DNA from 3 places in the Actinoallomurus sp. NBC_01490 genome. Region 1 is predicted to be linked to each of the others. Evidence: predicted binding sites of a transcription regulator. Region 1 holds the regulator's gene; each other region holds the start of a gene.
The links. Region 1 encodes LexA, which represses DNA repair genes until DNA is damaged. Its sites were predicted from a motif close to TCGAACANNTGTTCGA; they were not measured.
Positions count from the first base shown of each region.

Region 2: the regulator LexA is predicted to act here: its motif matches at 2,665-2,680, upstream of OG417_RS21680 (alpha-ketoglutarate-dependent dioxygenase AlkB).
Region 3: the regulator LexA is predicted to act here: its motif matches at 4,963-4,978, upstream of OG417_RS14220 (DUF6504 family protein).

Region 1 is NZ_CP109433.1:8,933,477-8,943,641, reverse strand. It holds gene OG417_RS41245 (lytic polysaccharide monooxygenase auxiliary activity family 9 protein) at 1-392, opposite strand, end outside; gene leuS (leucine--tRNA ligase) at 701-3,166, shown strand; gene lexA (transcriptional repressor LexA) at 3,316-4,014, opposite strand; gene OG417_RS41230 (LysM peptidoglycan-binding domain-containing protein) at 4,271-4,603, shown strand; gene nrdR (transcriptional regulator NrdR) at 4,838-5,293, shown strand; gene OG417_RS41220 (vitamin B12-dependent ribonucleotide reductase) at 5,367-8,186, shown strand; gene OG417_RS41215 (metalloregulator ArsR/SmtB family transcription factor) at 8,381-8,716, shown strand; gene OG417_RS41210 (DUF2071 domain-containing protein) at 8,713-9,456, shown strand; gene OG417_RS41205 (hypothetical protein) at 9,811-10,165, shown strand, end outside.
Region 2 is NZ_CP109433.1:4,544,477-4,554,641, reverse strand. It holds gene OG417_RS21690 (RNA-guided endonuclease InsQ/TnpB family protein) at 1-573, shown strand, start outside; gene OG417_RS21685 (lysozyme) at 783-1,622, opposite strand; gene OG417_RS21680 (alpha-ketoglutarate-dependent dioxygenase AlkB) at 2,013-2,642, opposite strand; gene OG417_RS21675 (WD40 repeat domain-containing serine/threonine protein kinase) at 2,777-4,231, shown strand; gene OG417_RS21670 (cysteine hydrolase) at 4,251-4,871, opposite strand; gene OG417_RS21665 (MFS transporter) at 5,050-6,435, opposite strand; gene OG417_RS21660 (MerR family transcriptional regulator) at 6,639-7,022, shown strand; gene OG417_RS21655 (hypothetical protein) at 6,999-7,628, opposite strand; gene OG417_RS21650 (carbohydrate-binding protein) at 7,888-9,138, shown strand; gene OG417_RS21645 (EF-hand domain-containing protein) at 9,259-9,468, shown strand; partial or broken gene macS (MacS family sensor histidine kinase) at 9,482-10,165, shown strand, end outside.
Region 3 is NZ_CP109433.1:2,948,645-2,958,809, forward strand. It holds gene OG417_RS14195 (cellulase family glycosylhydrolase) at 1-251, shown strand, start outside; gene OG417_RS14200 (ROK family protein) at 257-1,228, shown strand; gene manA (mannose-6-phosphate isomerase, class I) at 1,230-2,342, shown strand; gene OG417_RS14210 (alpha/beta hydrolase) at 2,332-3,366, opposite strand; gene OG417_RS54300 (DUF397 domain-containing protein) at 3,527-3,637, opposite strand; gene OG417_RS14215 (helix-turn-helix domain-containing protein) at 3,667-4,551, opposite strand; gene OG417_RS14220 (DUF6504 family protein) at 5,056-5,331, shown strand; gene OG417_RS14225 (GNAT family N-acetyltransferase) at 5,360-5,917, shown strand; gene OG417_RS14230 (LLM class F420-dependent oxidoreductase) at 5,953-6,978, opposite strand; cobalamin riboswitch at 7,088-7,209, shown strand; gene OG417_RS14235 (magnesium chelatase subunit D family protein) at 7,267-9,351, shown strand; gene cobO (cob(I)yrinic acid a,c-diamide adenosyltransferase) at 9,351-9,953, shown strand; gene OG417_RS14245 (cobyrinate a,c-diamide synthase) at 9,950-10,165, shown strand, end outside.

The sequences.
Region 1 (10,165 bases):
GGGTCGTAGGTGGTCTTGGTGATGAAGTAGCGGAACGACGTGGTCGCGTGGATGGCGGTGAAGGTCCACGAGAAGCCGTACGAGGCGCCGCTCGTCATCGAGGCGGCCGGCCAGGCGCCGCCGCGCGGGTCGTCGAGCTGGGCGAACTCCGTGTGGTTCGCGCTGCAGATCTGACCATCCGCCGGGCCGGCCTGGGGGAATCCCTTCGGGCCCTCGACGCTCTGCGGCTCGTACTGGATCGGACCGCAGTCGGTGACCTGGTGCTGGGCGCAGCGGTAGCTGCGGCTGGGCGGTGAGGTGGTGTAGCCGTGGGCGAAGGCGGGGGTGGCGGTGAGCAGGGGTACCGCCACGGCCGCGGCGCCGGCGACGGCCAGGGCGAGCTTTCCGTGCATGGGTGACCTCCTCGGATGGGGAGTCCTGGCGGGGACCCTGCTCGGAAATTTACTGGAAACCTTCCTAAAAGTAAGCTGGCCCGTGAGGAAGGGCGGCGTCACCCGTGGCGTCAAAGCACGACGGTTCTTGCTTGCGCCTGCGCTAGTCTTGGGATATGCGCTCTCGGCTGCTCCTTAGCCGGCCGCGTTGACGTAACCGATCGGTCGACGCGGCAGCCCCTCCTGTGCGAGGGGCCTTCTCATGCGGAGAGACCTTCTAAGGGGCACAGTTTCGTGGAGCCGAAGCCGTGCGAATCAGACGAGGAACGATGACTGGCGCCGACGAGAACTTTGACCCACGGGCGATTCAGGAGAAATGGCAGGCCCGGTGGGAGGAGCTGAAACCCTTCACCGCCGGCGAGGACCCCGGTGATGAGCGGCCTCGCAAGTATGCGCTGGACATGTTCCCCTACCCCTCCGGCGACCTCCACATGGGCCACGCCGAGGCGTACGCCATCGGCGACGTGAGCGCCCGCTACTGGAACCAGCACGGCTTCAACGTCCTGCACCCCATCGGCTGGGACTCCTTCGGCCTGCCCGCCGAGAACGCCGCGATCAAGCGCGACTCCCACCCGGCGGAGTGGACGTACGCCAACATCGACACGCAGGCCGAGTCGTTCCACCGCTACGGGATCTCCTTCGACTGGTCGCGCCGGCTGCACACCTCCGACCCGGAGTACTACCGCTGGAACCAGTGGCTGTTCCTGCGCTTCTACGAGCGCGGCCTGGCCTACCGCCGGGGCGGCCGGGTCAACTGGTGTCCCAACGACCAGACCGTGCTGGCCAACGAGCAGGTCATCGCCGGCCACTGCGAACGCTGTGGCGCCCTGGTGGAAAAGCGCCTGCTGACCCAGTGGTACTTCAAGATCACTGAGTACGCCGACCGGCTGCTGGCCGACATGGACGGCCTCGACTGGCCCGAGCGCGTGCTGACGATGCAGCGCAACTGGATCGGCCGGTCCGAGGGCGCCGACGTCGTGTTCGAGATCGAGGGCCGCGACGAGCCGGTCACCGTCTACACGACCCGGCCCGACACGCTGTACGGCGCGACGTTCTTCGTGGTGGCCGCCGACGCCCCGCTGGCCGACGAGATCTGCGCGCCCGCGCAGCGGGCCGAGTTCGAGGCGTACCGCCAGACGGTGGCGCGCGAGTCGGAGGTCGAGCGGCTGGCCGCCGACCGCGAGAAGACCGGCGTCTTCCTGGGCCGCTACGCGATCAACCCGGTCAACGGCGAGCGCATGCCCGTGTGGGCCTCGGACTACGTCCTGGCGGAGTACGGCCACGGCGCGATCATGGCGGTGCCCGCGCACGACCAGCGCGACCTGGACTTCGCGCGCCGGTTCGACCTGCCGGTGCGGGTGGTCGTGCACACCGGCGAGGCCGACCCCGCCGAGTCCGGTGTCGCGACCCCCGGCGAGGGCGAGCTGGTCAACTCCGGCCCGCTGGACGGCCTGACCAAGTCCGCCGCGATCCCGCGGATCACCGAGATCCTGGAGGAGCGCGGGCTGGGCAAGGCGGCCGTCAACTACCGCCTGCGCGACTGGCTGATCTCCCGGCAGCGCTTCTGGGGCACGCCGATCCCGATCATCCACTGCGAGGCGTGCGGCGAGGTCCCGGTCCCCGACGAGCAGCTGCCCGTACGCCTGCCGGACAACCTGCGCGGCGCGGACCTGGCGCCGCGCGGCGTCTCGCCGCTGGCGGCGGCCACCGACTGGGTCAACGTCGCGTGCCCCAAGTGCGGCGGCGCGGCCAAGCGCGACACCGACACGATGGACACCTTCGTCGACTCCTCGTGGTACTTCCTGCGCTACTGCTCGCCGGACTACACCGAGGGCCCGTTCGACGTCGAGAAGGTCCGCCGGTGGATGCCGGTCGACCAGTACACCGGTGGGGTCGAGCACGCGATCCTGCACCTGCTGTACAGCCGGTTCTTCACCAAGGTGCTGTACGACATGGGCATGCTGGACTGCGTCGAGCCGTTCACCCGGCTGGTCAACCAGGGCCAGGTGATCCTCAACGGCTCCGCGATGTCCAAGACGACCGGCAACCTGGTCGACCTGGGCGAGCAGATCGCCGAGTACGGCGTCGACGCGGTGCGCCTGACGATGATCTTCTCCGGGCCGCCCGAGGACGACATCGACTGGGCCGACGTGTCGCCGTCCGGCGCGGTGAAGTTCCTGGCCCGCGCGCACCGGGTGGCCGCGGACGTCGCCTCGGTGCCCGGCGCCGCCCCGGCCTCGGGCGACGGCGAGCTGCGCAAGGTGACCCACCGCACGATCGACGAGGTCACCCGGCTGGTCGAGGCGCACCGCTACAACGTCGCGGTGGCCCGCATGATGGAGCTGACCACCGCCTCCCGACGGGCGATCGACTCCGGTGCGGGCCCGGCCGACCCCGCCGTACGCGAGGCGGCCGAGACGCTGGCGGTGATGCTGTCACTGGTGGCGCCCTACACCGCCGAGGAGATGTGGGAGCGCCTGGGCCGCGACGGCTCCGTGGCCAAGGCCGGCTGGCCGACGGCGGAGCCGGCCCTGCTGGTCCAGGAGTCGGTGACCTGTGTGGTCCAGGTGGCGGGCAAGGTCCGCGACCGGCTCGAGGTCTCTCCGGAGATCGGCGAGACGGAGCTGGAGCGGCTGGCGCTGGCGTCGGAGAAGATCCAGGCCGCCCTCGGCGACCGCGGCATCCGCAAGGTCGTCGTCCGCGCTCCCAAGATCGTCAACATCGTCCCGGCGTAGTGCCCGTCTCGCAGCCCCGCCTGTCGGCGGCGCTGCGAGACCGGACGCACGCCGTGGCGGGGCGAATGCCCGCAAAGGCGACATCAAAATGCGGTGAGGGCACCCCATGGCGGGGCGCCCTCACCGTGCACAGTCCGGAGACGCGTCGATCACATCTTGCGCAGCACCGCGACGACCCGGCCGAGGATCGTCGCGTCATCGCCCGGAATCGGGTCGTACGCCGGGTTGTGCGGCATCAGCCACACCTTGCCGTCGCGGCGCTTCAGCGTCTTGACCGTCGCCTCGCCGTCGATCATGGCGGCGACGATGTCGCCGTTCTCGGCCACCGGCTGCTGGCGGACGACCACCCAGTCGCCATCGGCGATCGCGGCCTCGATCATCGAGTCACCGGTGACGTTGAGCAGGAAGTGCGTGCCCTCGCCCACGAGCTGCTTGGGCAGTGCGAAGACGTCCTCCACGGCCTCTTCGGCCAGGATCGGGCCACCGGCGGCGATGCGGCCCACGAGAGGCACGTACGCGGGCGCGGGACGGGTCGCCGTCTCCTGCCCCGAGGCCGTCTCGTACGACTCCGGCTCGCTCCGTACGGCGGCCGAGCCGGGCATGCGGACCACGACGGCGCGCGGGCGGTTGGGGTCGCGCAGCAGGAAGCCCTTGCGCTGCAGCGCGCGCAGCTGGTGCGACACGCTGGAGGTGCTCGTCAGCCCGACCGACTCGCCGATCTCGCGCATCGACGGAGGGTAACCGCGGCGCTGGACGGAGTCGCGGATCACCTCCAGAACCTTGCGCTGGCGTGCCGTCAGCCCCGACTCGTCGCGCGGGCCGTCGGGCATTTCCCGAACCTTGCTCATCTATGTCTCCGCTGGATGACTGTGCTCCGGTGACGCGCTGTCGCCGGTATTTCGTTCCTGTACACGGACGTTAGCGCCTTCGCGCTAAATGATCAAACACCTGTTCGAAGATGTCCTGGAAATTCGTCGGCTCTCGCGGTACAACTCGTACTGATGTTCGATCGAAATCTCTTTCGACTCGGCGAGGGGAGATCGACATGAGCGAGCGAATCGACGAACACGTGTGTCGGGTCTCTCCTCCGACGAAGGGGGAGGCATGAACTCATCCGCTCGGCCTCATCCCGCCGCGCCCGTGCGGCTCACCCGGCGCGGCCGGGTCGTCGTGGTCGGTGCCGTGGCCCTGGTGCTCCTCGCCGGCTTCTGGACGGGGGCGCGGCACGGCGCCCGTGCCACGTCGGGCGGAGAGAGAGGGCCGGCGGTCGCCCGTGAGTCGGTGGTCGTGGGGCCGCACGACACGTTGTGGGGCATCGCCGTACGCGCCCGGCCGGAGGTCGACCCCCGCGTCACGGTGCAGCGCATCATCGACCTCAACGCCCTGTCCGGCGCCGTCGTCAATCCGGGCCAGAAGGTCTACATTCCCGCGCGCTGACGGCCTCGCCGCTCGCCGGTTCCCCTCGCCGGGCGAGGGCGCGACACGCCGACGTCGCCGTGACGTGAGCGGGCTCTTCGTGCTCCTGTTGCCGACGAGGTTGCGGAGGCCTCTGCGGAGCCGTACGGTAGACCACAACATCTAGTAGTTACACGGATGTAGTTCACCACAGGTTGTGGTTACGCAGTGAAGCCGCTGTAATCGAGACGTAACGCCGGGGGAGGGGGATCGACCGTGCACTGCCCGTTCTGCCGCAACCCCGACAGCAGGGTGATCGACAGTCGCTCCACCGACGACGGCGCGGCGATCCGGCGGCGCCGGTCGTGCTCCGAGTGCGGTCGTCGTTTCACGACCCAGGAGACCGTACTCCTGATGGTCGCCAAACGCAGCGGAGTCACCGAGCCGTTCTCCCGCGACAAGATCGTCGCCGGGGTGCGCCGGGCCTGCCAGGGGCGCCCGGTGACGGAGGACGCACTGGCTCAGCTCGGACAGCGTGTCGAGGAGGCCGTCCGGGCCACCGGCACCGCCGAGATGCGCTCGCACGACGTGGGGCTGGCCATCCTGGGGCCGCTGCGCGAGCTGGACGAGGTCGCCTATCTGCGGTTCGCCTCCGTCTACCGGGGGTTCGAGTCGATCGACGACTTCGAGAAGGAAATCGAGACTCTTCGCGCGGCGGAGCGCGACCGGTAACACCGGCGCCCGATTGCGTGTTGTACGAGGTAATCCTTGGAATGGGCCGGTTCGGCCTGAGAAGGGGGAGGTCATGACGGAGACGGTGAGCGGCCAGGCACGGCGCGGGAGGGGCGGCCGCAAGGGGTTGAAGATGCGCCGCATCTTCACCCGGCCCGGCATTCACCCGTACGACGAGGTCCGGTGGGAGCGCCGCGACGTCGTCATGACCAACTGGCGCGACGGCTCGGTCAACTTCGAGCAGCGCGGTGTGGAGTTCCCCGAGTTCTGGTCGGTGAACGCGACCAACATCGTCACCTCGAAGTACTTCCGGGGCGCCGTCGGCACGCCGCAGCGGGAGTGGAGCCTGAAGCAGCTGGTCGATCGGGTCGTCGGGGTGTACGCCGAGACCGGCCGCAAGCACGGCTACTTCGCGAGCGACGAAGACGCCGAGATCTTCGAGCACGAGCTGACGCACGCACTGGTCCACCAGGTGTTCAGCTTCAACTCGCCGGTGTGGTTCAACGTCGGCACCTCGTCGCCGCAGCAGGTGAGCGCGTGCTTCATCCTGTCGGTGGACGACACGATGGAGTCCATCCTGGACTGGTACAAGGAAGAAGGTGTCATCTTCAAGGGCGGTTCCGGCTCGGGTGTCAACCTCTCCCGCATCCGGTCCAGCAAGGAGCTGCTCTCCTCCGGTGGCACCGCGAGCGGCCCGGTCTCGTTCATGCGCGGCGCCGACGCCTCGGCGGGCACGATCAAGTCCGGTGGCGCCACCCGGCGGGCGGCCAAGATGGTGGTGCTCGACGTCGACCACCCCGACGTCGAGGAGTTCATCGAGACGAAGGCGCGCGAGGAGGACAAGATCCGCGCGCTCCGCGACGCCGGCTATGACATGGACCTCGGCGGCAAGGACATCGTCAGCGTCCAGTACCAGAACGCCAACAACTCCGTCCGGGTCAGCGACGAGTTCATGCGCGCCGTCGAGTCCGGCTCCTCCTTCGGCCTGCGGGCCCGCCTGACCGGCGAAGTGATCGACACCGTCGACGCGAAGGGCCTCTTCAACAAGATCGCCAAGGCGGCCTGGGAGTGCGCCGACCCCGGCATCCAGTACGACGACACGATCAACGACTGGCACACCAACCCGGAAACCGGGCGCATCACCGCAAGTAACCCTTGTTCCGAATACATGAGCCTTGATAACTCGTCGTGCAATCTGGCGAGTATCAACTTGTTGAAGTTCCTGAACGACGACAACACCTTCGACGTCGACAACTTCGTCAAGCTCACCGAGCTGATCATCACGGCGATGGACATCTCCATCACCTTCGCCGACTTCCCGACCGAGAAGATCGCTGAGACCACGAGGGCGTACCGCCAGCTCGGCATCGGCTACGCCAACCTCGGTGCGCTGCTGATGGCGACCGGCCACGCGTACGACTCCGAGGGCGGCCGTGCGCTCGCCGCGGCCATCACCTCGCTGATGACCGGCGTCGCCTACCGGCGCTCCGCCGAAATCGCCGGCGTCGTCGGCACGTACGACGGCTACGGGCGCAACGCCGAGGCCCACAAGCGGGTCATGCGCAAGCACGCCGCGGCCAACGACCAGGTCCGCACGCTCGACGAGATCGACAAGGCCATCCACACCGAGGCGACCCGGCAGTGGCAGGAGTGCCTCAAGGTCGGCGAGAGGAACGGCTACCGCAACGCCCAGGCCTCGCTGCTGGCGCCGACCGGCACGATCGGCCTGATGATGGACTGCGACACGACGGGCATCGAGCCCGACCTCGCGCTGGTGAAGTTCAAGAAGCTCGTCGGCGGCGGGTCGATGCAGATCGTGAACAACACCGTGCCGCGCGCGCTGAAGAAGCTCGGCTACCAGCCCGAGCAGGTCGAGGCGATCGTGGAGTACATCGCCGAGCACGGCCACGTCGTCGACGCCCCCGGCCTGCGGCCGGAGCACTACGAGGTGTTCGACTGCGCGATGGGCGAGCGCGCGATCAGCCCGATGGGCCACGTCCGGATGATGGCCGCGACGCAGCCGTTCCTGTCCGGCGCCATCAGCAAGACGGTCAACGTCCCCGAGAGCGCGACGGTCGAGGACATCGAGGAGGTCTACCTCCAGGGCTGGAAGCTCGGCCTCAAGGCGCTCGCGATCTACCGCGACAACTGCAAGGTCGGCCAGCCGCTGTCAGCGGCGAAGAAGAAGGCCGAGGAGAAGGCGGAGCCGGCCGCGGCCCCCGTCGAGGTCGGCCCGGTGCGCACGCGGCTGCCCAAGCGCCGCCCGGCCACGGTGACGCGCTTCTCCGTCGGCGGCGCCGAGGGCTACATGACCGCCTCGACGTACCCGGACAACGGCCTCGGCGAGGTGTTCCTCAAGCTCGGCAAGCAGGGCTCCACCCTGGCCGGGGTCATGGACGCCTTCTCCATGGCGATCTCCATCAGCCTCCAGTACGGCGTGCCGCTGGAGACCTGGGTGGAGAAGTTCACCAACATGCGGTTCGAGCCGGCGGGCATGACCGACGACCCGGACATCCGCATGGCGAACTCCATGATGGACTACATCTTCCGCCGTCTCGCCCTGGACCACCTGCCCTACGAGACGCGGGCCGAGCTGGGCATCTTCTCCGCCGAGGAGCGCGCCGCCCAGGCGGCCGGCCAGGACCCGGCGTCGGTGCACACCGACGACGACGTCGACCCGGAGACGCTGGCCCAGTCGGCCCCGGTCGAGCGCCCGAAGCCGGAGAAGTCCTCCCAGGCCGCCGCCGGCGCCCACTCCTCGACCGAGCTGATCGAGAGCCACCAGGGCCGCACCGCCGACGCCCCGCTGTGCCTGACGTGCGGCACGAAGATGCGCCCGGCGGGCAGCTGCTATGTCTGCGAGGGTTGCGGCTCCACCAGCGGCTGCAGCTGATCCTGAGCCCCGTAGGGGCATGAACCGCCTGGTCGAAGCGGGGAGCCGACGAGTCATCGGCTCCCCGCTTCGCCTTTCCTTGTGGACGTTGTACTGCATGCGACGCTGAAGAACGTGGGATGCGAGACGTTTCCGGTGCTGGATCAATGCTCCTAGGGCTTGTCGCTCCTTAGCTCCTGTGCTAAATAGCAAGTATGGAAACGGACGAGCTCGAGCAGGAGGCGAGTGTCTTCCGGGCGCTGGCGGACTCAACGCGTCGGCAGATCCTGGAAGAGCTGCGCTCAGGGGAGCTGGCCGCCGGTGAAATCGCGGCGAAGTTCCCGATCAGCGGGCCGTCCGTCTCGAGGCATCTGGGGGTGCTCAAGGCCGCCGGGCTGGTACGGGAACGCCGTGACGCCAACCGGATCATGTATTCGCTCGTCGAGGAGCGGCTGGCGCTGGGTGTCGGCCGCTTCCTGAGCGCGGTCTGTCCCGAGGAGGCCATCTCCCGACGGCTCAGGCGGCGTGCCATCGAACGGGGACCGGCATGAGGCGGCCACGGCTGTCGAGTGTCGTCGAGCGCCGCCTCCTGGTGAACTATCGCGTCGACCCGACGGTCGTCGCCGGGCTGTTACCGGCCCCGCTGCGACCCCAGCAGGTCGACGGCCACGCGGTCGCCGGGATCTGTCTCATCCGCCTGGGTCAGGTCCGCCCGCGCTCGGTGCCGTACGGACTCGGTCTGCGCAGCGAGAACGCCGCGCATCGCATCGCGGTCGAATGGGACGGTCCGGAGGGGCTCCGGACCGGGGTCTACATCCCGCGCCGGGACAGCGGATCGATCGTCAATGTCCTGGTGGGCGGGCGGCTGTTCCCCGGTAGGCATCACCGCGCCTCGTTCGACGTACGGGAGACGTCGCGGGACCTCCATGTCGGCTACACCAGCCGTGACGGCACAACCCGCGTGAGCGTCGACGTCGGCGTGGCCGAGAGCTTCCAGGGCAGCGCGCTGTTCACCGACCTGACGGAGGCGTCGGAGTTCTTCCGCCGCGGGTCGGTCGGCTTCTCCGCCGGCCGGGACGAGAGGTGCCTGGACGGACTGGAACTGGACACCGGCTCCTGGCGTGTGGACCCCGTCGAGGTCCGCGCCGTGCGTTCCTCGTTCTTCGATGACGAGGACCGGTTCCCGCCGGGCAGCGTCACGTTCGACTGCGCCTTGCTGATGCGCGACGTCTCGGTGACCTGGAACCCGCTCCCGCCGATGCCGCTGTCCCCGGCACCGGGCGTTCCGTAGAGGCTTGAAGGCCTTGAGGTGACGATGCTCCGCCTGGTGGAGTGGCCGGGTGTTTCATCGGACCCTGTGGGAGCGGAGCCTGCATCAGGGAGGCTCCGCCGAAGGGCTGTCGCTGACGTCTGATCAGGTCGTCGTTCATGAGCGCCGCACCCGGCTTGTCGGCGTGGACCGATGGACGGGTCCGCTTCACTGGGACGTGTCCGTCGGCACATACCCCCGCGCGGTTGTCACGGTGGTGATCAGTGCCTGATCATCGCCCAGAATTCCGACCAGTTGTCCTGCCTGGACGTTCGGACAGGGGCCCTGCTGTGGAACAGTGAGCTGCCTCGTTGGAGCGGGCACGTAGTGACCGCGGTGGACACCGTGCTCGTCGGTGGCTGGCGCGGTTACACGCCGCTCATGGCGATTGATCTCCGGACGGGGGCACGCCGCCGGGAAACGGACGATCGCCTCGACACCGTGCTGCCCGTCCCCGCCGGTGAGGGCGTGCTGGTCGGCGCACCGGGCGAGACGAAGGTTCGGCTGGTCGACCGGTGTAATGGCGAGGAGCTGTCACGCTGGCGGCTGCCGGAGCCGTTGACCGGCAGCGACGATGGGCCGGCATTCACGCCGGTCGGCACCGATCGCTTCCTCGTACGGTGCGGGCGACGGTCCGTGGTCGACATCCGACTGTCGTCCACCGACGTGCGCGAGCTCGTTCGCGCTGAGG
Region 2 (10,165 bases), 4.4 Mb from region 1:
CGGGCGCAGCGTGGGTCGAACCGGCGCAGGCGCGTCAAGACCGCGATCGCCCGGCTGAAAGCCCGCCAGACCGACCGGCGCAAGGACTGGGTCGAGAAGACCTCCACCGATCTGGCCCGCCGCTTCGACCTGATCCGCATCGAAGACCTCAAGATCGGCAACATGGTGCGTTCCGCACGCGGCACCATCGCCGCACCGGGGGCGAACGTGCGGGCCAAAGCCGGACTCAACCGATCCATCCACGCAGCCGGATGGGGCCAGTTGGCGACCCGTCTGGAGCACAAAGCCGCCGGCCGGGTAGAAAAGATCAATCCCGCGTACACATCCCAGACCTGTCATGCCTGCGGGCATCGCGCAGCGGACAACCGTGAGAGCCAAGCGGTCTTTCGCTGTCGCGCCTGCGGGCATACCGATCACGCGGACGTGAACGCGGCCAAGAACATCGCGGCAGGACGTGCCGTGACGTTCCTGCCCCGACCAACCGACCCCGACCGACCTCCCGAGCGGGGAGCCCTCCAGCCATTGGGCGGGGCCATGAACCGCGAACCTCAACCTGTTCCCTCCTGCGTGTAGGTGATCGGGTTGGAATCCCCGCCTTCAGGCGTGGGAGGACGTCAACTGGTGTCCGCGCACGGACTCCGGCCGCCGCCGGAGGGTGCGCTGCCTCTCTTCCTGTGTGATGCCGCCGGGGCGGCGGTGCGGGGGCTCCGGCTCGCGCCGGAGGTCAGGGGAGGATCCGTCCCGCCGGGCGTGCCCGGCGGGACGGAACCCGGTCCGGCGGGTCAACCGTTCGCGAGGGCCTTGACGCGCGAGTAGTCGCCGTTGAAGTAGTCCTGGTCTCCGGGGAAGACGCCGGAGTCGGCGTACTGCCAGATGGTCTGGAAGCCCCAGTTGTAGGGCATCGGGCCCGGTGAGCCGTTGTAGTTGGCGAGCATCAGCGGGTTGGTGGAGGAGAAGTCGCCGGTGTTGCCGGTGCACTGGCTCCACCAGCTGGTCGCGGTGTAGATGACCGGCCAGCGGCTGGTCTTCGCGTGGTACTCGTTGCTGAACGAGAGGATCCAGTTCACCATCCCGGCGGCGGACAGGCCGTAGCAGGCGGCGCCGTAGGGGTTCCACTCCATGTCGAGCATGCCGGGGAAGGTCATGCCGTCCTTGGACCAGCCGCCTCCGTGCGCGACGAAGTAGTCGGCCTGGGCGGCGCCGGACGAGGTGTCGGGCGTGGCGAAGTGGTACGCGCCGTGCACGATGCCCGCGTAGTACGCGCCGGTGTACTGCTGGGAGAAGTACGGGTTGGTGTAGGTCGTCGACTCCGTCGCCTTGACGTAGGCGAACCGCGCGCCGTTCGCCGCCACCGAGGCCCAGTCGACGTTGCCCTGCCAGCCGCTCACATCGAGGCCGGGGGTCTGGACGACGTTCGGCCGGACGAGCATCCGGCCGGAGCCCGGCTCGTGCTTGGCCACCTGCGAACCCAGCCAGTCACGTTCGGGATGGGTGATCGGGTCGGCGGAGGCGCCGGCGGGCCGGGCGGTCGCCAGGAGCGCGCCGCACAGCAGGGCCGCCGCGGACAGGACGGTGAGACGCGATCTGCGCGCCGTTTGGGATGAGCGCTTGCGTAGTGCCACGTGATCCTCCAAGGAGGGGGAGACCTGGGGACTGTCGTGCACTCCCGCGGGCGATGCGTTCGCGTCGGGTCGCGGCGGCAGGGAACCGCGGGGGATCGGCGGGGCTTCTCCTTCCGGGTCGGCATGGATACCCATTAGTAGGTAGATATCTTCCGCGTCCGCATTAGAAAAGGTGGAAAAGTATCCCGACCGTGCCGGTGAAACCGGCGAATTCCCCGCTTTTGCCAGCTCAGGAGTGTGGAGGGCACCGGAAGGGGTGGAGGAGATTGGCCGGATCCGGCAACCCCTCGACCGTCCCCCGACAGAGGCTCTCGCGGGCCACCCCTGTGCGATCAGTGGACGTCGCACGCGCCGGCCACTCCCCCATCAGGGAGACAGGCCGCCGCGCGGTCAGCGGACGCCGCGGGGGCGGAACTGGATGCTGATCCGCGGGCCGGCCGGGCGGGCGGTCTTGGGTATCGCGTGCTCCCAGGTGCGCTGGCAGCTGCCGCCCATGACGAGGAGGTCGCCGTGACCGAGGTCGTGGCGCAGCGTTGGACCGCCGCCGCGCGGGCGCAGCAGCAGGCTGCGCGGCGCGCCGACCGAGACGATCGCGACCATGGTGTCCTCGCGACGTCCGCGCCCGATGCGGTCGCCGTGCCAGGCGACACTGTCGGCACCGTCGCGGTAGAGGCAGAGCCCCGCGGTGCGGAACGGCTCGCCGAGTTCGCGTGCGTAGTGCGCGGTCAGCGCGTCGCGCGCCTCGCGCAGGATCGGCTCGGGCAGCTCCTCGTCCTCGCCGTAGAACTTCAGCAGTCGCGGGACGTCCACGACGCGGTCGTACATGTGCCGGCGCTCGGCGTGCCACGGCACGGCGCGGGCGAGGCGGTCGAACAGGACGTCGGAGCCGGTCACCCAGCCCGGCCGCAGGTCGATCCACGCTCCGCGGTCGAGCACCGTGCGCCGCACCGACGAGCCGAGCACGCCGAGCTCGATCTCGTCGCCGCAGTCCAGCAGGGACCCCTGGAGCGCAAGCGTCATGACCTCAGTCTACGCGACGCGTTCAAACACATGTTCGACCATGATCGCTCCCTGACGCCGGGCCGAGCTCGGTGATTCCCGTGTTCCGACCGGCTCACGAGCCGACCGACGGCGCAGGTTGAACAAAAGGTCGAGTGGGTGTCCGTCAAGGAACGACGGTCGCACTGCGGCGGCATCCGGGCATCACCGTGGTCCACGACATCGAAGATCATGACGGCCGGCCTTATGTCGTCATGGAGTTGCTGGACGGCCGCGATTTCAATGCGCTGCTCGCCGAGTGTCCCGGCGGGCCGCCGGTCGGTTCCGCGGTCTCGCTCATGGCCGAGGTCGCCGATGCGCTGGCCTACGCACACGACAACGGTGTGGTGCATCGCGATATCAAGCCGACCAACCTCATGCGTCTGGCCGATGGCGCGGTGAAAATCTGCGACTTCGGCCTTGCCCGCCACGCCGGGGCGACCAGTGGCCTGACCATGACCGGCGGGGTGCTGGGCACGCCGGCGTTCATGGCCCCCGAGCAGTGGCGGGCAGATCACGCCGACGCCCGCACTGACCTGTACGCGTTCGGTGCGACCCTGTACGCCATCCTGACCGGAGCCCCGCCGTTCCCCGGCCCGTCCGTCGAGTTGTTGCGCGACCAGCACCTCAACAGCCTGCCTCCGCGCTTGCGGGACAAGCGTCCGGGGGTCTCCCCCGCGCTCGATGACCTGCTGCAGCGCTTGCTGGCCAAGAACCCCGCTGACCGGCCGGCCGATGCCACCGAGGTCACCGCGACCCTCCGTGGTGTCCTCTCTGGCCTTGAATCCGTCCCGGTCCCCCAGTCGGCCTCCTCCGCGCCACCCGCGCGCACCCCGATGATGCTCCCGGCGGCTGCGACCGCCCCGACCGCGACCCGGGACGAAAAGGGCGCGCGGCACGACCCTCCACCCTCCGGTCCGAGCCGGCGCACCTTGATCCTGGGCGGTGTCGGTCTCGCCGTCGCCGCCGGCGCTTCAGCGACCGCCTTCCTCCTTCCCGACCACCACCACTCCGCTGGAAGGAAGGTCACCCACACCACGAGCGAGACCGACCAGGACAGCACCAGCCCGTACGAATCCTTCACGCTCCCCGGCTACACCGGGGACGTGCACGCGGTGATCTTCAGCCCGGATGGCAAGACCCTCGCCGGCGGCTGTGTGGACAACGTCATCCTGCTGTACAAGGCCGCCACTCACACCGACATCGCCGCCCTCAAGGTCGGTGGTCCCCTGAGCGGCGAGAACTCGGTGGCGTTCAGCCCTGACGGGAAAGCCCTCCTCAGCGGCGGCATTGACGACACCGTTCGCCTGTGGAACGTCGCCACGCACGCCAACATCGCGAGTCTGGCCGGCCACACCAGCAACGTGCGGTCCGTGGCGTTCAGCCCTAACGGCAATATGTTCGCCAGCGGCAGCGACGATCGCACCATTCGGCTATGGGACGTCGCCACTCAACACAACATCGCCACCGTCCCCAGCCAAACCGGCGCCGTGCACTCGGTCGCCTTCAGCCCCGACGGCAAGACCCTCGCCAGCGGCAGCGGGACCGCCCGGGTGTGGATTCTGTCGTGACCCTCACGTGGCCTCGGTGTCATGGCCGGTGCTCACCCACCAGCGCGGCCATGCACTCGTCGGCCGGCAGGCACCCCGCCGTCGCGAGATCCAGGTTCGCCAGCGAGGCCAGGTGCACGTCCTCGCTCGCGGCCGTCACGCAGTCGGTCACCGGATGCACGTGGAATCCGAGATCCGTGGCGTGGCGGGCCGTCTGCTCGACGGTCAGGTTGGTCGCCACCCCGGTCACGAAGAGCGTGGTGACGCCCTCGTCGCGCAGACGCTGCGCCAGATCGTTGCCCGCGAGCCCGGACAGCTTCTGGTTGTCGACCACGTTGCCCGCCTTCGCGAGATGGTCCATCTCGTCAATGATCCGCGCACCCGGCGCGTACGGCCGGAAGCTTTCCTGCGCGTCCGCGACGGCCCGCATGAAGGCGGTGTTACGAACCAGCTCGCCCTCGTCTTCGGGAATCGTGAAGCGCGTGAAGTAAACCGGAACGCCTGCCCGGCTCGCGTCCTCGTGGAAGCGCGCCGCCCTGCCGATCACACCACTGCGTTCGACCGGCTCGCCGAGCATGCCACCGAAGTAGCCGTCGCGACGGACGACGTTGACCTGCCAGTGCAGCGCCAGTACCGCCGCTCGCCGCATCTCGATCGCCATTGGCCGCTTCCCTCCCGATGAACCGCCGCGCCCCTCCCCCACGGCGGACGCGGCGCTGCGCCTGCTCGTTGATCAAGCACGATTCTTCCCGATGGTACGGCCGTGGGCCATCAGGGCACGGGATCGCTGAGTACCGGTTCACCGGGGCGCAGGCGGCGTCCACCCAGGTAAGGAACGCTTAGCCGCGCGCCGCGCTCCCCCGGCCGCGCGCGGCGGCGAGGAGCATGCCCGCTGCCGCCGCCCCGGTGGTGAGCAGGAAGGCCACGCGGAACCGCGCGTCGTCCGGCGACGGGCCGAGCGCGAGTGTCAGCACGGCGACCGTGAGCGCGCCGGCGAGGTACTGCGAGGTCGTCAGCAGCGCGCCCGCCGTGCCCTGGTGCTCCGGCGGCACGTCGTGGGTGCCGATGATGAACATCCCGGTGTAGATGACTCCGTGCCCGAAGCCGCTGATCAGCAGGCCGGGCAGCAGGTCGGCGGCGTACGAGGAACCGCCCAGGCTGAGTGCCAGCCACAGCAGGCCGGCGGTGGCGGTGGCGAACCCGCCGACGAGGACGCCGTCCGGGCCGATCCGCCGTACGGCACGGCCCGCGACGGTGTTGCCGGCGGTCACCATCGCGGCCATCGGCAGGAACGCGGCGCCCGCCTCGAGCGGCGAGTAGCCCTTCGTCGTCTGCAGCAGCAGGGTGAGCAGGTAGAACTCCGAACCGACGCTGGCCATGTACAGCGCGGTCGCGGCCGCGCCGGACCGCAGCGAGCGCGTGCGCCGCAGGACGTGCTCGATCAGGACGTTGGGCGAGGTCCGCTCGTTGCGGACGAACACCGCGAACAACGCGACCGCCAGGCCGAGGCAGACGAGCGTCGGCGCGGAGGCCCAGCCGCGGTCGGAGCCGAGGCTGAGGCCGATGACGAGGGTGAGCACGGTGCCGGTACCGACCACGGAGGCGAGCATCGGGATGCGGCCGGTCGGCCGATGGCCCCGGCCGGTCCCGACCCAGACGGCGGCGCCGAGCGCGCACAGGAGCGTGAGGGGCACGTTGACGACGAAGGTGAGCCGCCACGACGCCGTCGTCAGCAGGCCGCCGAGGACGGCCCCGGCGGCCAGACCCGACGCCCCGACCGAACCCCAGACCACCAGCGCGCGGCTGCGCTGCGGACCCGCGGGGAAGGTCGTGCCGATGAGCCCGAGGACCGCGGGTTGCAGCAGTGCCGCGCCGAGTCCCTGCACGCCACGTGCGGCCAGCAGCACCGCGCCGTCCTCGGCCGCGCCCCCGATCGCGCTGGCGACGCCGAAGGTGACGATCGCGCCGATGAAGAGCCGGGCCGGGCCGACGCGGTCGGCCAGCCGTCCGCCGACGACGAGGAAACCGGCGAACAGCACCGCGTAGGCGCTGACCACCCACTGCGCGAGCGCCGAGTCGAACCCGAGGTCGGCGGCGATGCTCGGCAGGGCGATGTAGATGATCGAGTAGTCGAGGGCGATGAGGAACTGCGCCACCGACAGAACGGCCAGGGTCGCGGGTCGGCGTACGGTCGCGGACGCCGTCGGCGCGGTCACAACAGTCACGAAGTCTCCGTCTTCGGGAGAGGCAGGGACGCCGCCGAGAGTACGGGCGGGCACGCACAGATCGTCCACCGCCAATGCCCGACGGCACTGACCCGGCCGGTTCCGGCCGCCGACGGCGCCCCTCCTCTTCGCCGCCGCGAGATGGAGGACCATGCTCGAACGTTCACACTAGTGTGAAGGCAAGACGTCCACCGGGAGGCAGGGTGAGGATCGGTCGGCTGGCCGAGCGGACGGGAGTCCCCCCTCGCCTGCTGCGGTACTACGAAGAGCAGGGCCTGCTGACGCCCGAGCGCCTATCGAACGGCTACCGCGACTACGGCGAGCACCTGGTCGGCCGGGTGGCCCAGATCCGCGGGCTGCTCGACGCCGGGCTGACGACGAGCATCATCCGCCAGATCCTCCCGTGCCTGGACGACCCGTGCACGATCCACGTACGCGACGCGGACCCGGACCTCATCGCCGCCCTCGAGCACCAGCGCGAGCAGATGGACGCCAAGATCGCCTGCCTGACGAGAAACCGCGACGCCATCAGCACCTACCTCGACGCCGTACGCCGGGGCGGCTCAGGAGACGATGAGCGTCCATAGCCGGGACGCCATGCCGGAGACGCGGATGTCGAGACGATGTCTCCCCGGCGCGAGTCCCGGCTCGATCAACACCCACCAACCGTCGTCGGCGACCCGCTCACCGCTCTTGAAATCCACCGGGTTGCCGGGCACGGCGGAGGCGATCGCGTACGGCCGGCCGTTCGTGACCCGGGCCGGAGTCAGCGGCCGACCGTCCAGCGTCACGTCCATCCGGCCCGCCGAGAGCGTCGAACGCGGATCGCCCGCTCGCATCACATAGTTCACCACCGGCGCCAGAATCGGCCGGCCCGCAGGAACCGCGCAGGTACGCTCCGACCTCCCCCTGGGCGTGCCGCCGCCCAGCAGCCAGACCGTGTCCGGCTGATTCAGGCCGCACCGCCGCGAGTCGAAGTAGCGCGATGCGGGGATGGACGCGACGCGGAGCCACCATCGCCGTACGGCGGCGGCGAGGTCGACGTCCCCGGTCGGCCGGGCCGTGGGCGACGCAGTGGCGCCGCCGGTGGGAGGCCGCCCGGCGGTTCCTGAAGATTCTGTCGTACAGCCCGTCGCGGCGAGGACTCCCGCCGAGAGCACCACGACCGCCAGGCGCACCGTCTGAACCCTCACGAGATCCCTCTTCCGCGCATCGACCGACGCGCAGCCTACGGCGACACGTCGCGCCGGTCGTGCCGTTTTCCGCTGCGACACCCGTATTCGCAGCGGAATTCGGCGTAGGTCTCTGCAAACGGCTCATTCGGGAGTACTCTCCAGGAAACAAACAGGAAGGTTTCCTAAGAGAAGGTTAAGAGAACGCTTCCACCCCCCGGTTGGTCCCCGCCAGGACTACGGCCGGTCCGTACGTTCACCCCCCGAAGGAGAAGCGACCATGCGATGGAAGGCAGGCACGACCGGACGGCGGCGTGGGCTCCTCGCCGCCGCGACCGCCGCGGTCGGCGCGGCCGCCCTGGCGCTCGGCACGGCCTCGGCCGTCTCCGGCGCCACCGCCGCGTCCGCGAGTGAGCACGCAGCCCCCGCCGCGCTCGGTGGCAACTGGTACGGCGCGGCGCCGTACGTCATGCCGTTCGACAACAGCCCGCCCGACCTCGGCCCGGTGATGAGCGCGACCGGGCAGAAGTCCTTCCAGCTCGCGTTCATCCTCGCCCCGAACGGCGGCGGGTGCAGCCCGACCTGGGACGGCACCCACCCCGTCTCCTCCGACACGCAGGCCAAGTCGGTGATCGACGGGATCCGGGCGGCCGGCGGCGACGTGACCGTCTCGGCCGGCGGCTACGGCGGCACCAAGCTCGGCCAGACCTGCGGCGACCCGTCCTCGACCGCGGCGGCGTACCAGCAGGTGGTCAGCAAGTACGCGCTCAAGGCGATCGACTTCGACCTGGAGGAGCCGGAGTACGAGAACGCGACGGCGATCCACAACGAGATCGGCGCGGCCAAGATCCTGCAACAGAACAACCCCGGCCTGTACGTCTCGGTCACCACGGCCGGCACGACCGGCGGCGAGGGCACGGGCTGGTTCGGCAAGCAGATGCTGGCCGAGGCCAAGAGCCAGGGCTTCACCCCCGCCAACTACGCGATCATGCCGTTCGACGGCGGGTTCAACGGCTCGGCGGCGCAGATCAGCGCGCTGGAGGGCTTCCACTCGACGCTGATGAGCACGTTCGGCTGGAGCAGCGCCACCGCGTACGCCCACGAGGGCGTGTCGCTGATGAACGGGCGCTCCGACACCGGCGAGTACTTCCGGCAGGCCGACTTCCAGGCGGTGCTGGACTACGCCACCTCGCACGGCCTGTCGCGCTTCACCTTCTGGTCGGTGAACCGGGACCGGCAGTGCAGCCCTCCGGACAACAACGGGCAGACCTCCGGCACCTGCTCCAGCGTCACGCAGGGCGCCTGGGACTTCACCAAGTTCACCGCGGCGTTCGGCGGCGCGCCGGCCTCTCCCCCGCCCACCGACCCGGCGCCGGGCGCGTGCACGGCTCCGGCCTGGAACGCCACCAGCGTCTACACGGGCGGCATGGAGGTGACCTACTCCAAGCACACCTACAAGGCCAAGTGGTGGACCCAGGGTGAGACTCCGGGCACGGCCGACGTCTGGTCCGACGAGGGCCCCTGCACCTGACGACCCTGGACCGGCGGCCGGTGGGAGTCTTCCACCGGCCGCCGGGTTTTCGGCGTGTGTCGACCCGATTGTGTGCTTTCATGCTGAACGCCGCAGTACTTCGAGCACCGGGAGCCCGCCGTGACCACGCCCGCCGACGCCGCCGCGACGTTCAAGGAATTCGACTACGACGGTGACGGTTACATCACCGCCGTGGAGTTCAAGCTCGCCATGACCGCGCGCCACGAGCAGGTCACCGGCGACGAGATCGACTCGATCTGGGAGCACGCCGACAAGGACCGGGACGGCAAGATCAACCAGGCGGAGTTCACCGAAGCCTGGAACGCCTGACCGGGCGGACCGCTCCGCCGTGGTCGTACAGCTGTGGCGGGCGACCGCGGCGTTCCGCCTGGCCACGCTCGTGTACGCCGCCGCGCTCATCCTCCGCCACCGGCACGGCTACGCGCATCCGCTGGGCGGTCTGCTCGCCCTCGCGGTGATGGCCGGGTGGACCGCGCTGGCGACCGCCGTGTACGCGCGGCCCGCGCTGCGTCGCCGCGCTTTCGTCGTGGCCGACGTCCTGGTCGCGGTGGCGCTGGTTCTGGGCACGCGCTGGGTCGACACGGCCTTCCACATCGACCACGGCTCGCCGACCCTGCCGGTGTCGTGGGCGGCGGCGTCGGTCCTTGCCTGCGCGGTCACCGGCGGGCCGTGGGCGGGTCTGGCCGGGGCGGCGGCCGTCTCGGCCGCCGACGTGGCCGAGCGGGCGACCCTCGCGCCGAACACCTTCAACGGCGTCGTGCTCCTGCTGATCACCGGGGTGGTCGGCGGCTACGTCGTACGCCTCGGCACCCGCGCCGAGGCCGCCGTGGAACGCGTGGCCCGGCTGGAGGCGGCCACGGCCGAGCGGGAGCGGATCGCCCGCGAGGTCCATGACTCGGTGCTGCAGGTGCTGGCGCTGGTGAGCCGGCGCGGACGGGAGCTGGGCGGCGAGGCGGCCGAGCTCGGCCGGCTCGCCGGTGCGGGCGAGACGGCACTGCGCACGCTC
Region 3 (10,165 bases), 5.8 Mb from region 1:
CCTACCGCCTCTACGACGCGCTCGCCACGCTCGCCGGGGTGCGCCGCCCGGTCACCGTCGCCGACCCGCGCGTGTCGGCGGACGTGCTGGTCCGCGCCGACGGCACTCGGTTCGCCGTGCTGGTCAGCCAGGCCGGCGAGGAGCTGAAGGCCGTCGCCGAGGTCGCCGCCGCCTCCGCGGGGGCCGAGCCCGCGCGTGAGGAGGTGGCGCTGGAGCCGTATGGTGTGCACGTGCTGGAGCTTCGACCTTGACCGACGTGCGTGAGACGGCGTCCGCGACCCCTGCGACCTCCGCGACCGCCGCAGAGACCAACGATCCGGCCGCGAGCGTGCTCGCCATCGACATCGGCGGCACCAAGCTCGCCGCCGCGCTCGTCCGCCCCGACGGGCGCCTCGGCCCCCTCGCCACCCGCCCGACGCCCAAGGGCGACGCCGAGGAGGTGTTCGCCGCCCTGGCGGCCGTCGCCACCGAGGCGGTCGGCGGCGAGGAGGTGTCCGGCGCGGGCATCGGTTCGGCCGGCCCGCTCGACGCCATCGCCGGCACGGTCAGCCCGGTGAACATCCCGGGCTGGCGCGGCTTCCCGGTGCGGGACCGGCTCGCCGCCCTGCTGGGCGGCCGGCCGGTCGCCCTGGTGAACGACGCCGTGGCGGGCGCGATGGGGGAGTACCACCACGGCGCGGGCCGCGGCGTCCGCGCCATGCTCGGCATGGTGGTCTCGACCGGCGTCGGCGGCGGTCTCATCCTCGACGGCCGCGTGTACGCCGGGGCCACCGGCAACGCCGGGCACATCGGGCACACGGTCGTCGACCTCGGCGGTGACCCGTGCCCGTGCGGTGCCCGCGGCTGCGTCGAGACGATCACCTCCGGGCCCGCGATGGTCCGCTGGGCGCTCGCCAACGGCTGGTCCGGCGCGGAGACCACCGGCGTGGCGCTCGCCGCCTCCGCCCGTGACGGCGACTCCGTGGCCCTGGCGGCGTTCGACCGCTCGGCGCGCGCGCTGGCCGCCGGCATCTCCTCCGCCGCCGCGCTGTGCGACCTCGACCGTGTGGTGATCGGCGGCGGCGTCGCACGAGCCTGGGACCTGCTCGAACCCCCGCTGAGGGCCGCCATGGCCGACTACGCCGGGCTCGCCTTCGTACGCCGCGTGGAGATCGTCCGATCCGCGCTCGACGGGCAGGCCGGCCTGCTCGGCGTCGCCGCCCTCGTCCACCACCCCGAAACGGCCTGACATGGAACTTCTCGACAATCCGATCCAGGAGTACGCCTGGGGGTCGCACGAGGTGCTCGCCGAGTTCCTCGGCCGTCCCGCCCCCACCGAGGCGCCGCAGGCGGAGCTGTGGATCGGCGCGCATCCGGCCGCGCCGTCGCGACTGCGGTCGGGCCGGCCGCTGGGCGACGTCATCGCGGCCGACCCCGGCGCGGCGCTCGGCGACGCGTCCGTGTCGGCGTTCGGGCCCCGGCTGCCGTTCCTGCTGAAGGTGCTCGCGGTGGCCGAGCCGCTCTCGCTGCAGGTCCACCCCGACCGGGAGCAGGCCGAGCGGGGCTTCGCCGCCGAGACCGCCCCGGAGGGCGACCCGTCCCGCAACTACAAGGACTCCTGGCCCAAGCCGGAGATCCTGTGCGCGCTGACCGACTTCCGCGCGCTGTGCGGCCTGCGCGACCCACGCGAGAGCGCCGCGCTGCTGGCCCCGATCGCCGCGCTGCGGCCCGTCGTGGACCTGCTCACCGCCGGTGACCTGCGGGGCGCGGTCGAGACGCTGCTGACCTGGCCCTCGCCGAAGGACGTGGTGGCCGAGGCCGCCGCGGTCGCTCCCGAGCCGTACGCCTCGCTCGCCGCGCGTCACCCCGGCGACATGGGCGTGCTCGTCGCCATGCTGATGAGCGAGGTACGGCTTCGGCCGGGCCAGGCGCTGTACGTCCCGCCGCGCCGTCCGCACGCCTACCTCAGCGGCACCGGGGTGGAGCTGATGGCCGGCTCGGACAACGTGCTGCGCGCCGGGCTCACGCCCAAGCGCGTCGACGTGCCCGAGCTGCTGTCCGTCGCCTCGTTCGAGCCGGGCCCGCCGGACGTGATCGAGCCCGAGCACCGCGAGGGCGAGGACGTCTACGTCACCCCGGCGCCGGAGTTCCGGCTCTCGCGTCTCGACGCCGCCCGGCGACCCGTGCTGCCGGCCGCCGGCCCGCAGCTGCTGCTGTGCGCCGAGGGCGGCGTACGGCTCCGCCGCGACGAGCAGGAGCTGGAGCTGCGGCGCGGCGACGCGGTGTTCGCCGGGCACCGCGGCGGCCCGGTCGAGGTGACCGGGTCCGGCACGGTCTTCCGCGCGAGCCTGCCTAGGGTGTGAGGCGTTCGGCGAGCCAGGCGAGGGCGAGCGGGTAGCGGTACTCGATGGCGCCGTGCCCGGCGTCGAACAGCTCGAAGTGGACGTCGTCGTCGGCGACACCGGCGGCCTCGACCGCGCGCCGGAACGCTACCGCGCCGAAGTCGAGGTGGTACTCATCGCGGGTGCCGGCGTCGATCCAGATGCCGCGCAGCGACCGCAGCGCCTCGGCGTGCTCGGGGCGCGCGGCCATCAGCACGGGGTCCCAGGCCAGCCAGCGCTCCCAGACCTCGGGGATCACGTTGCCGGTGTCGTCGAAGGGCAGCCGTACGGTGCCGTCCTCGTCGGCGGAGTAGGCCGCGGAGTAGCCGTACTGCTCGATCAGGGGGAGGTCGGTGTCCTTGGTGCCGGCGATCCGGCCGCGGAAGTCGGCCAGGAAGGCCTCCACCGACCCGTCGTAGGAGTCGCGCAGCTGCCGCGCCGCCTTGGGGAAGTGCGGCCGGTAGCAGACGTCGAAGAGCGCGTCGCCCGCGTGGGTGGCCAGCGCGCCGAACACGTCCGGCCGCAGCATCGGCGTGATCATCGCGCCGTAGCCGCCGCTGGACTTCCCGCTGATCGCGCGGTGGTCGCGGCTCGCCAGCGTGCGGTAGCGGGCGTCGACGTAGGGCACGACCTCGTCGCACAGGTAGGAGTGGTAGCGCCCGGTGCCGGGCGAGTCGAGGAACTGGCTGCCGCCGACCGAGGTCCAGGCGTCGACGTAGACGACGATGACCGGCGGGGCCTCTCCGCGGGCGAACACCTGGTCGGCGAGCTCGGGAAAGGTCGGCCGCCACGGCGCGCGGTTGTGCCACATGGGCAGCTGGCCGGTGTAGCCCTGGATCACGTAGACGGACGGGTAACGCCGCTCGGGCTCCTCGTCGTACCCCGGCGGGACGTACACCTCCAGCGGGCGCTCGTGCGGGTCGCCGAGAGGGTTGCCGCGCAGGAGGTCACTGCTGAGGATGTGCTCGTCGATGCGTCCGGCGAACTCGGCCGACCAGGGCAGCATTCGTGCTCCTTCGTTCGGTTACGCGTCCGACCGTATCCCGCGCCCGAGCCTGTTCTCTCCCACCGACCGACCTCCCTGTTCTTCCCAACCAACCGACCCCGACCGACCTCCCAGGACGGCCGCGGGGGACCGACCCCCGCGGCCGTTCGGAGCAGTTACGTCAGTGCTCGCTCACGATTTCGAGGATGCTCACTTCGACGCAGTCCGCCCCCTGCGAGCTGCGGCTGCTCGTGCGCCAGCCGGTGTCCGCGAGATCGGGGTCGCAACCCATCCCCCACCTCTCCTTTCATGGTGAACCGATCATCCCCGTGGGTACGGGGACGTTTTCTTGAACTCATCCGCGATCGCGGCGATGAAGTCGGTCGACTCGTCCGGCGGCAGCGCGGCGGCTCGTAGATGGTCGAACCAGGTGGTGTGGCGGCGGACGTCTCTGTCCTTCTCCAGGAAAATGTTCCCCGCGGGCGAATCGACGTACACGACGTCCAGATCCGTCGGATCGGGGAAGCCGATGATGGTGAAAGCGCCGCCGAGCCCGGGATGGGCGCCGCGGGCGAACGGCAGCACTTGGATCGTGACACTGGGGAGCTCGTCCGCCTCGAGCAACCGCGCGAGCTGGGCGCGCATGACCGTGACGCCGCCGATGGGCCGGCGCAGCACCGCCTCGTCGAGCACGGCCCACAGCTCCAGGGTGCCGGCGTCGGCGAGCATGGCCTGGCGCCGCTGGCGCAGGGAGATCATCCGGTCGATGTTGTCGGGGCTCTCGGTGGGCCGCCCGACCTTGATCAGCGCGCGGGCGTACTCCTCGGTCTGCAGGAGCCCGGGGACGAGGTGGGTCTGGAAGGTGCGGAGCGAGGCCGCCGAGGCCTCCAGCCCGACGTAGGTGTCCAGCCCCGCGGACAGCACCGATTCGTACTCGGTCCACCAGCCCCGCTGCTGGGCGTCCTTGGCCAGGGTGAGCAGCTGCTCGCGCTGGGCCGCGTCGCCGACCTTGTACAGGTCGAGCATGTCGCGCACGTCCCTGATCCGGGCGACGGACTTGCCGGTCTCGATGCGGCTGACCCGCGACATCGAGCATTCGAGGTGCTTGGCGACATCTTCGATCATGAGGCCCGAGGCCTCACGCAACCTGCGGAGTTCCATGCCCAGTCGGCGACGGCGGACGGTGGGGCTTTGCGCGTCGGACATCGAGCACCTCCAGAGCGACCGTCCGGGACGGGGGGTTGAACGAGGGGTGGTGGACGGGAAGAGGAGCCGCTGCGGGCGGTGGCGGCGGACGACGGATCATCTGTCCGGGCCCGTTGACCGCTGAGGAAGCGTAGGCGGGATCGAGGGGAGATGGACGGAGTTTTTGCCCGACACTACCGCTATGCCTCATTTAAGCGGATTGTCGTGAAAATAAGCGTTACGCACCGTTGTCGTACGAGTACCTCTTGCCACGACATCGCACTTTACCTGTTCAATGCTATGTCGCTCATCCTTTTGTCGGGTAGCGGAGCTCCGAAACGGTGATCTGACGGTGCGGGACGCCGGATCCGCACGGCGCGTCGCGGTCGGATCACCGATCGGCGCCGGTCGCCCTCTTCCCAAAACGTCGATGCGAACGTATGTTCGATGACGCCTGTCTTCCCCCGGGCACTTCGGCGGCGTTCGACCGGGAAGGCGGCGACGAGACGTGTGGACGGTGTCCGGATGAGCCGGGCGTACGGCGACCCGGTCGAGGTGTGGCGGGCCGACGGCCGGCCGTCACGGTTCGTCTGGCACGGGCGTCTCTACACCGTGCTGCGCGTCCTGGACCACTGGGTGACCAGCCGCGACTGGTGGCGCGACCGGAACCCGGACGCCGAGGAACCGGCCGCCCGGGAGTTCTGGCAGGTGGAGGCCACCCCGGACCACGAGATCGGCGTGTACGAACTCCGCTACGACGAGGCGAGCGACACCTGGATGCTGTCGCGCGCCTGGGACTGAACCCGCCGGCGTCTCGTAGTGTTCACGCGTGATCAATACGCGGGTGGTCCTGCGGCCCGTCACGCAGGCGGACCTCGATCTCTTCGAGGCCGAGTTCTCAGGCCCCGAGGGGACCGGCGTTCACCAGTGGTTCGGGTACCGCAGCCCCGTCGACCTGCGGCGCCGGTTCGCCGAGACGGGACTGCTCACGCCGGACGGCGGCACTCTCACGGTCTGTGCAGAGGACGGCGACGTGGCGGGCCGGGTCGAGTGGTTCAAGAGTTCGTGGGGCCGTCCGGAGACGTCGTGGTGCTGGACCGTCGCGATCGGGCTGCGGCCGAGCTGCCAGGGCCGGGGGATCGGCACGGAGGCGCAACGCCTCCTGGTGGCCTACCTGTTCGACCACACGCGCGCCCAGCGGATCCAGGCCTTCACCGACAGCGGCAACCTCGCCGAACAGCGGGCACTGGAGAAGGCGGGCTTCGAACGGGAGGGCGTCCTCCGCCAGGCCCAGTGGCGCGCCGGACACTGGCACGACCAGGTCCTCTACTCGACGCTACGTCCCACAACGGTGGGTGACGAAGGTCGGGGTGCTGACAAGCCGTGAGAACGGCCCGCAGGTTCTGGATGGGGCGCCGGCGCTTACGCGGGCACCATGGCGCGGATCGCCTTGAGGGTCGGTTCGTCCTTCACGCCGGCGATCAGCAGGGTGGTCACGGGGGAGTCCAGCCACAGCTCCAGCCGTTCGCGGATGCGGTCCAGCGGGCCGAGCAAGGAGATGGCGTCGGCCAGGGCGTCCGGTACGGCCTTGACCGCCTCGTCCCGGCGACCCGCGAGGAACAGGTCCTGCACCCGCGCGGCCTCCTCGGCGTACCCCAGCCGGCCGATCAGGTCCAGGTGGAAGTTGCGGTCGCGGGCGCCCATGCCGCCGATGTAGAAGGCCAGCGGGATCTTGGCCACCTCCAGCGCGGCCGTCAGGTCGTCGGTGACGATCGTGGTGACGGTCGCGGCGATGTCGAAGCCGTCCGGGCGGTCGCGCAGTGACGCGCCGAAGACCGGTTCGATGCATTCGGGGTCGACGAACAGCGGCAGCCAGCCCTGGGCGATCTCGGCCGACAGCGCGACGTTCTTCGGGCCCTCCGCGCCGAGGTAGACCGGGATGTCCGGGCGCACCGGGTGCGCGATCGACTTCAGCGGTTTGCCCAGGCCCGTCACCCCGTCGCCCGCCCCGTACGACCGCAGCGGCAGCGGGTAGTGCGGGCCGGGACTGGTCACCGGTTCGGCGCGTCGCCACACGTCGCGCAGGATCTGGACGTACTCACGGGTGCGCGCGAGCGGACGGGCGAACGGCACGCCGTACCAGCCCTCCACCACCTGCGGCCCGGACGCGCCGAGCCCGAGCGTGAGCCGTCCGCCGGACAGCGCGTCGAGGGTCAGCGCGTGCATGGCGGTTGCGGCCGGGGTGCGTGCCGACATCTGCGTCACCGCCGTGCCCAGGCCGATCCGCGAGGTGCGCGCGCCGTACCAGGTCAGCGTGGTGAAGGCGTCCGATCCGTACGCCTCCGCGGTGAAGACCTGGTCATAGCCCAGGCGCTCGGCGGCGAGCACGGTTTCGGTGTCGTCAACGGGGTCCCGCTGCCAGTAGCCGAGGTTGATGCCGAGCCTCATGCGCACCTCCGGAAGAAGTAGAACGTGTTCCATTCAAACAGGAACAGACCGGCATACACCTGTCGAGGACGGATCGGCTGTGTGCGATGCTGTGCGTCGGCGGTACGCGGAGGAACCCGGTGAGACTCCGGGGCTGTCGCGCAACTGTGACCGGGGAGTTCGCCCTCACCGACGGCCACGGCGTAAGCCGGAAGGCCGAGGGCGGGTGACGATCCGGGAGCCAGGAGACTCCGGCCGCCACCTGCAGGCCACCTACGGGCGCGCAACCCGAGGAAGGACGAACACCGGGTGAACACCTACCCGTTCTCCGCCGTGGCGGGGCTCGAGGACCTCAAGCTCGCCCTGCTGATCAACGCGGTGTCGCCGTCGGTCGGCGGCGTCCTCGTACGCGGCGAGAAGGGCACCGCGAAGTCGACCATCGTCCGTGCGCTCGCCGGGCTGCTGCCGGCCATCTCCGCCGTGGCGGGCTGCCGGTTCTCCTGCGACCCGGACGCGCCCGACCCCGAGTGCCCCGACGGCCCGCACGACGACGCGGAACGGCACGAGCGCCCCGCCCGGCTCGTCGAGCTCCCGGTCGGCGCGTCGGAGGACCGCCTCGTCGGCTCGCTCGACATCGAGCGGGCGCTCACCGAGGGCGTGCGCGCCTACCAGCCCGGCCTGCTCGCCGCCGCGCACCGGGGCGTGCTCTACGTCGACGAGGTGAACCTCCTCCACGACCACCTGGTGGACCTGCTGCTCGACGCCGCGGCGATGGGGCAGTCCTACGTCGAGCGCGAGGGCGTCTCGGTGCGGCACGCCTCCCGGTTCCTGCTCGTCGGCACCATGAACCCCGAGGAGGGCGAGCTGCGTCCGCAGCTGCTCGACCGGTTCGGGCTGACCGCCGAGGTCGCCGCCACGCGTGACCCCGACGAGCGCGCCGAGGTCGTACGCCGGCGCCTCGCCTACGAGGCCGACCCGGCCGGGTTCACGGCCGACTGGGCGCGCGCCGACGCCGAGCTGGCCTGGCACATCCAGGCCGCCCGCGACCGTCTCCCCGAGGTCGTGCTGTCCGACGGCGCGCTGCGGCAGATCACCGCGGTCTGCGCGGAGTTCGAGGTCGACGGGCTCCGGGCCGACCTGGTGATGGCCCGCGCCGCGATCGCGCTGGCCGCCTGGCACGACCGCGGCGCCGTCACGCCCGCCGACGTACGCCTCGCCGCCCGCCTCGCGCTGCCGCACCGGCGGCGCCGTGACCCCTTCGACGCGCCCGGCCTGGACGAGGACCGGCTCGACGACGTGCTGGACCGCACCGGCGACTACGACACCGAGGAGGACCCCCGGCCCGGCTCCACCCGGCCGAAGCCTCCCTCGCCGCCCGTCCCCGAGCCCCGGCCGCCGGCCGAGGAGGACGGCTCGGAGATCACCACCGAGGACCCCGAGCCCGAGCCCGAACCGGAACCCGACCCGGACACCGATCCCGACGGCCCGGGTTCCGGTACGCCCCTGCCCGACGCGGTGGACCTGCCGGCCGAGGGGGCCCTGGTCGACATCGGCCAGGCGCTGTCGGGCAACGCGGCGTCCCGCGCCGACCGGCCGAAGACCTCCCCGGCCGACGCCGCCTACCGGCCGCGGCTGTTCGTCGTGCCGGGCATCGGCGAGGGCGCGCCCGGCCGCCGCTCCCGCTCGCGCACCCCGTACGGCCGTACGACCGGCGCCCGGCCGGGCTTTCGCACCGTGCACCTCGCCGGCACCCTCTTCGCCGCCGCGCCCCATCAGCGGTCGCGCGGGCGCAGCGGACCGGGCCTGGTGATCCGCGCCGACGACATCCGCGAACCGGTCCGCGAGGGCCGTGAGGGCAACCTCGTGCTGTTCGTCGTCGACGCCAGCGGCTCGATGGCGGCCCGGCGGCGCATGCGCGCGGTCAAGGGCGCCGTGCTCAGCCTGCTCCTCGACGCCTACCAGCGGCGCGACAAGGTCGGCCTGGTCACCTTCCGGGGGCGCGACGCCGAGACGGCCCTGCCGCCGACCTCCTCGGTCGAGGCCGGCGCGCGCCGCCTGGAGGACCTGCCGACGGGAGGCCGTACGCCGCTCGCCGCCGGGCTGCTGCGGGCCGCCGGCGTGCTGCGCGCCGAGCACCTGCGCGACCCGGCACGGCGCCCGCTCGTCGTCATCGTCACCGACGGCCGTGCGACGCACGGCTCGGTCGACGACGCACTGCGCGCCGCCACCCTGCTGCGGGAGGCCGCCTCGGTCGTGGTCGACTGCGAGAGCGGCCCGGTGCGCCTCGGCCTCGCGGCCCGGCTCGCCGAACGCCTCGGCGCCGAGCTCGTCCGCCTGGAGGACCTGCCCGCCGACGGCCTGGCCGGCGTCGTACGCGACCGGAGGGTCGCCTGATGCCGCGCGGCAGGCCCGAGAGCGTGCCGGACGACGGGCTGACCACGAGGCAGCGGCGGAACCGCCCGCTCGTGATCGTCCACACCGGCCAGGGCAAGGGCAAGTCGACCGCCGCCTTCGGGCTGGCGCTGCGCGGCTGGAACCAGGGCTGGCCGATCGGGGTGTTCCAGTTCGTCAAGTCCGCCAAGTGGCGCATCGGCGAGGAGCGCGCGCTGCGCGTGCTCGGCGCGTCCGGCGAGGGCGGGACGGTCGCCTGGCACAAGATGGGCGAGGGCTGGTCGTGGATCCAGCGGCCCGGCACGGAGGACGACCACGCCGCGGACGCCCGCGAGGGCTGGGAGCAGATCAAGCGCGACCTCGCCGCCGAGACCTACAAGCTCTACGTCCTGGATGAGTTCACCTACCCGATGAAGTGGGGCTGGGTGGACGTGGACGACGTGGTCGCCACGCTGGCGGCGCGCCCCGGCCACCAGCACGTCATCGTCACCGGCCGCGACGCCGACCCCCGGCTCCTGGAGATCGCCGACCTGGTCACCGAGATGGGCAAGGTCAAGCACCCCATGGACGCCGGGCAGAAGGGCCAGAAGGGCATCGAGTGGTGATCCCGCGGCTCGTGGTCGCCGCCCCCGCGTCCGGGAGCGGCAAGACGACCGTCGCCACCGGGCTGATCGCCGCGCTGGCCGCGCAGGGCCTCGACGTCTCGCCGCACAAGGTGGGCCCGGACTACATCGACCCGGGGTACCACGCGCTCGCCGCCGGGCGGCCGGGCCGCAACCTCGACCCGTGGCTGACCGCCGAGGACCTCGTCGAGCCG